2 regions of the Clostridium sp. DL-VIII genome follow, and region 2 is predicted to be linked to the other one. Evidence: riboswitches for the same ligand, from Rfam matches in the RefSeq annotation. Region 2 holds a riboswitch; the other holds the start of a gene.
What was found. A riboswitch is a leader RNA that binds a small molecule or an ion and turns the genes downstream of it on or off. The one in region 2 is predicted to bind cyclic di-GMP.

Region 1 (3,223 bases), 3.1 Mb from region 2:
TTTATAGGCTATAATATTAATAGAATTAATGTTAAATTTGAATATGTATTATGAATTAGAAAGGGAGTGAAGCTTGTGTGTAGATTGAATCCAAAGGTTGATTTTGCATTTAAAAAGCTATTTGGAAGTGAAGAAAATAAAGATATTTTAATTTCATTCATAAACTCAATGCTGTCAGAAGATCAGCAGATAAAAGATGTATACCTTAAAAACCCTTATAATATAGCAAATTATAAGGAAGATAAAATGAGTATACTAGATATAAAAGGAGTAGATGAAAGAGGAATTTGGTATGATATAGAAATGCAGCTTTCAGAGCAGCTCTTTTATGAGAAGAGAGCATTTTATTACTGGGCAAAGGTATATTCAGATCAGTTAGAAGGCGGATATAATTATGATAAGCTGAGAAAAACAATATCTATAAATATATTGGATTTTGATTATTTAGACGAAGATGATTTTCATAACGTATATAAAGTTTATAATCAGAAAAGTAAAAAAGAGTTATCAACTGTATTTGAAATGCATTTTGTGGAATTAAATAAATTTAAAAAGGATTTTAAAGATGTAAAAACAGCATTAGATAGATGGATTGTTTTTTTGAATAGAGCATACGAACTTGAAAAAAATAGAATTCCAGAAGAATTAGCAGTAGATGAAGCTGTAAAGAAAGCAGTTGAAAAACTTGATGTTATGTACTTAGATAGAGAAGAAAGAGAAATATATGAAAATGATTTGAAAAGACTAAGAGATTACATAGCGGAAATGAAAACAGCTGAAGAAAAAGGAATGCAAAAAGGGATAGAACAAGGAATACAACAAGGTCTACAAAAAGGAATAGAACAAGGTATACAAAAAGGTATAGAACAAGGTATGCAGGATGGAGAAAAGAAAAAAGCTTTTGAAATAGCTGAAAATTTATTAGATGTATTAGATAACGAAACTATAGCAATTAAAACTGGATTGTCTATTGATGAAATAGAAAAGTTAAGATAAATTTTTAGCAGATTAGTAACAAGCTTCTGACTGGTATTTAAAAAGATATTTTAGAAGTACAAAAAAATTAATATTTTTTTGTAGTTCTGAATATATTAACATGTGAGTATATATATGGTAAAATAGCCTTGGTAAATAATTAATATTAAGTATGATTTAATAGGTCATAATCATACAGATAAATAAATTATAAATTTTACGTATGTATAGAATAATTATTTACATAAGCGAAAATCTAATATGACTTTTTATTAAGGAAACTATGATCCATATATTTTATTTTGGGCACTTTATATATGGTGAGTTAGCAGTGCAACCGACCTTTATGATTTATATATAAAGGTCGGTTTCTTAGCGTGTAAAAAAAATTAGTCATTTTTTGATTATGCCTTATTAGTTAAGGAAATAAGCGCTATGGTATTAGCTTTTATTGTGATCATTTAATAATGCTTTTATAAGGGGGAGAGAATAATATGCAGCAACTACAAGTTAATAGGGAGGAGATTTTACTTGAAGAACAGCTGGGAAATAGCTGGATTTTATATGATTTTGTTAAGAGAATCATAGATGTCATATGTTCAGCAATTGGACTTATAATTTTAAGTCCAGTACTTTTAATTGTAGCTATTTTGATAAAAGCTGAATCATCAGGCAGTTCTATCTTTTCTCAAGAGAGAGTTGGGAAGGATGGAAAAAGTTTTAAGATGTATAAATTTAGGTCAATGGTAACAAATGCAGAAGAACTAAAGGACAAGTTAAGAGAGAAGAATGAGATGAGTGGACCGATGTTTAAGCTTAAAGATGATCCTAGGGTTACAAAAGTAGGTAAGTTTATAAGAAAGACAAGCATAGATGAGCTGCCACAGTTATTTAATATATTAAAAGGAGATATGAGTTTAGTAGGACCGAGGCCATCTCTTCCAAAAGAAGTTATGTGCTTTGAAGATTGGATGCTTAAAAGATTAAAAGTTAAACCAGGTCTAACCTGTTATTGGCAGGTATCTGGCCGAAGTGATATTGACTTTGAAGATTGGATGAGGTTAGACATTAAATATGTTAGGGAAAGAAATATTTTGATTGATGTAATTTTAATCATAAAGACATTTGGGGTGCTTTTTGGCGATGAGCATGCAAGATAGAAGAAAATAATGCTTTGTAAAAGAAAAACCATAGAGAAACTTAAATCTCTATGGTTTTTCTAATTATTTAGATGAAGATGAGTTTTATAATGTGCATAAGTTTTGGTATTTATTATCTTGATTTTTTCCATTCGTAGCTCATTTCTAGATAGTCTCCATTTCGATCATAGCCAAGTATGTTAAAGCCATTTCTGTTATATCCATCTTTATCAAAGCCGGCACTGTTAAAGCCATCTTTATCATATCCGTTTTTATCATATCCTTCTCTACTGTACCCTTCGCTATTGAAAAATGTGCCGTTTTTATGAAGCCCATTCTTGTTAAAACCACGTTCATCATATAGTGTTCCGTTTTTATGAAATCCCTTTGAATCAAACCCGTATTCATCATACTTCTTTTTTAATATGTTAAAAAAGTGCATAAAGCCACCTCCTAATTATTCAAGGTACTAACTAAATTATACCAGAAATTTTTTCCATATTAATACATATTTTAAAAATAATAAAAAAATTCCTTAATTTAGATATTAATTTTATTTATAAAAATAAAGAAAATATTCATATTGATTAACTGAGTATGACAATTTTATTAAATTAATGTTTTTAACATAATTTTTGGTTTTAAGTAATAAGGTCATGGGGTATAATAGTATACAAATCTATTTTGTAGTAAATGTAAAAGATAAAATTGAAAAAATTATGACGTAAAGAAATTAGAGAGGTAATTAAAATGAAGAAAATTACTATAATTTTATGCTTGTTTTGGATGGGATTTATATTCTATATGTCAAGTAATAATGGACAGATTTCTCATGGTCAAAGCACTAAAGTGGTTAAAATAATTGAAAATGCTAAATCAAAAATAGAAACTGAAACTCAAGATAAGAATACAAGTGAGATAAAGGCAGATAAAAGTGCTGATAATGAGCAAAAGGCAAATGGAGATACAGGAACAGGAAACGGGGTACAAGCTAATAAAAATACAACTAATTTACAATCAGCAAAGTTAGAGGAATTGGATCATATAGTTAGAAAGAATGCTCATGGATTTTTATATATGACATTAGCTGTTTTTGTAAGCAGCACGAT
Region 2 (3,223 bases):
TACTTCTAAGTCCACTTGCAAATGTTAATCCTGCTTTTTCATTAACACTTACTTGATTTATTCCATTCATTGTATATTCAACCGGATCTTCTACTGTGATTATATTTACACTGCTAGAGTTCAATTCATTTAATATAGAATATAGAGTTGTAGATTTTCCACTTCCTGTTGGTCCTGTAACCAAAATTATTCCATGAGGATTTGATACTATTCTATTCAATTTATTTATATTATCATCACTCATTCCCAGTTGTTTTTTATCTAATACAGATCCTCCTGTATTTAGAATTCTTATAACAATCTTTTCACCATTAACTACTGGAAGTATAGAAACTCTAAGGTCTATTTCCATACCATCAACATTAACCATTATTCTTCCGTCTTGTGGTATTCTTTTTTCTGCTATATTAAGTCCTGCAAGTATCTTTATTCTTGTAACTAGCGGTCCCAAACTTTCTATTCCTAGAGTATTTACCGTTTGGAGCTTTCCGTCTATTCTATATCTTATTCTTATTTCATGCTCAAATGGTTCTATATGAATATCAGATGTTTTCATCTCTATTGAATTCTTAAAAAGGTAATCAACCATCTTTACAACTGGTGCACTATTAACTTCATTCATTTCATCTACTGCTTTAATGCTTTTGCTTGTTTTAGTGCTTTCTTTAGAAAGTTGCATGGCTGCATTATTAACTTGTTGACTGCTATAGTATATACCTATAAATTTTTTAATATCGTCTTTTTTAGAGATAAAGGATTCTATTTCAAACCCTGTAGATATTGCAACATCATCAATTGCGAAAATGTTTAATGGATCTGCGAGAGCAATTTTAATTCTATTATTATCAAAACCAAAAGGAATTAAGATATATTTGTCGCATAAATTTTGTGGTATTAACGTTATTGCTTTTCTATCAAAATTTATCAAATTTAAATCTACTTTTTTAATTCCTGTTTGCTGCTCTATTGCCTCTATTATGTCTTCTTCTGTGATTATCTTACTTTCTACTAATATTTCTCCAAGCTTCTTACCTAAGGCTTTCTGAGATTTTAACGCTTCTTGTAGTTGATATCCTGTAATTTTGCCTGCATTTACCAGAATATTTCCCAATCTTCTTTTTTCAGTTGCCATTTTGGGTCGTACCTTTCTTTTCTATTTACAAAATTTTTTTCCTAATGTTTATAAGTTGAAATTTTTTCTAATATTTTTCAATCATGTAAGTGTTAAGAAAGTGAATATTATGTTACATTTTACTCAAAAAAACTCCAATAACTTTTTAATATTTCAACGCCCCACAGCATAGAAATCAAACTTCCAACTGCTATAAATGGCCCAAACGCTATCTTTTCCTTTGCTTTTTTTAATTTTAGTAATAATATAACTATTCCTATGCCCCCACCTATTATTATTGCTAAAAATAATCCAATTAAAATCCCTTTAACTCCTAGGAATAATCCACAAATAGCTGCTATTTCAATATCACCTTCACCCATTCCTTTAGTTAAAAATACTATTAAACCTATGATGACGAATCCTATTGCTCCACCTAAAATCAAGTCAAGAATTCCATTTTTATAAACAACAGCTTGAATTATTATAAATACACATGCCATAATGCCACCAAAAAGTGTTGTACTTGTATAAACAAATTGAGTATCATAATCTATCATTCCAATTACAATTAAAATTGATGCTAATATGCAATACTTTAATGTAATTAAGGTTAATCCAAATTTAAAATATATTAGTAAATATAATACTGCATTAAGAATTTCTATAAGAGGATATCTTACTGATATTTTCTCCTTGCAATATCTACACTTTCCTCCAAGAAAAAGATAGCTGATTACCGGAATCAAATCTAAAGACATTAATTTGTGATTACAGTTTGTACAATGTGACGGTGGAAACGCAATTGATTGTTCCATCGGGATTCTATAAATACATACATTCAAAAAACTTCCTATAACCAATCCTAAAACAGCTATGAAGACAACTTCCAATCTATCACCTCTCCTTTTTACCATTTTTTAAAATATTATGTAATATTTTCATATTTATATTTTATACTTTAAATTACATTTTTTCAATATTTTTGATATTGTTTTGAATTTAAATATTATTTATCAATAAATAATATCTCTTTAAATGCTTACTTCCACTTTTGCGCAAAAAAATACCGACCTTAATAAAAAACAAAGGCCGGTTGCACTACTAACTCCTCATATATAAAGTGCCCAAAATAAATATATGAATCATTGTTTCCATATTGATTTCTTATAAATAATAATATTTACAAATTTCAATAATTATTTAATTTTATATATATTTACCAATATTATAGCAATTTCTTATAAATTATATTTTATAATTATATATAAAATATAATTTATTTACATATTACCATATTATATCTAATCATTCCATAATTTCTATAGATTTTTACTAAAATTTAACTCAAACTTATATATTATATCTACCTATCATTTTGTACCCACTTTTCATACTCTTGTCTGGATATAAAATTGTCATTTACAAGCCTTCTTAAATCCATCTCTATTGTCTGCATTCCAAACTTAGAACCCATTTGAATGAAGCTATTTATTTGTTCATAGTTTCCTTCTCTAATTAAATTTCTTATGCTAGGAGTACACACCATTATTTCCATTGCTGCAACTCTACCTACTCCCGATGCATTAGGTAATAAAATTTGAGAAACAACTCCCTTTAATAGCGACGATAACTGAATCTTCACTTCATTTTGATGTCCAGCTTCAAAAGAGTTTATAATTCTATATATACTGTTAGCTGCCCCCATGTTATGTAAAGTCGAAAAAACTAAATGTCCAGTTTGGGCTGCCCTTAAAGCTATTTCTATTGTTTCTGGATCTCTCATTTCTCCAACTAATATAACATCTGGGTCTTGTCTAAGTGCTGCTCTTAATCCATCTGCATAACTCTTAGTGTCCTGCCCAATTTCTCTTTGGTTTACCATAGATCTATTGTTCTCATATATATATTCAATTGGTTCTTCTAAAGTTATTATATGTTTTTCTTTACTCATATTTATTTCATTAACCATTGCTGCAAGAGTAGTACTTTTCCCTGATCCTGTTGGTCCAGTAACTAACACTAGTCCATCACTTAATTCCGTGAATTTTTTAAGAGCAGGAGCCATTGTTAAATCTTTTAGTTTAGGTATAGTCTCTTTAATTACTCTAA

Region 1: it holds a riboswitch for cyclic di-GMP, as region 2 does, so the genes downstream of both, CDLVIII_RS08400 (sugar transferase) here and CDLVIII_RS23965 (A24 family peptidase) in region 2, are expected to answer to the same signal.

Annotation. Positions count from the first base shown of each region.
Region 1 is NZ_CM001240.1:1,836,283-1,839,505, forward strand. Features, by position in the region: gene CDLVIII_RS08395 (Rpn family recombination-promoting nuclease/putative transposase) at 76-996, shown strand; cyclic di-GMP riboswitch class II at 1,243-1,327, shown strand; gene CDLVIII_RS08400 (sugar transferase) at 1,470-2,135, shown strand; gene CDLVIII_RS08405 (hypothetical protein) at 2,248-2,556, opposite strand; gene CDLVIII_RS08410 (VanZ family protein) at 2,865-3,223, shown strand, end outside.
Region 2 is NZ_CM001240.1:5,226,435-5,229,657, forward strand. Features, by position in the region: gene CDLVIII_RS23960 (GspE/PulE family protein) at 1-1,132, opposite strand, end outside; gene CDLVIII_RS23965 (A24 family peptidase) at 1,252-2,004, opposite strand; cyclic di-GMP riboswitch class II at 2,195-2,276, opposite strand; gene CDLVIII_RS23970 (PilT/PilU family type 4a pilus ATPase) at 2,478-3,223, opposite strand, start outside.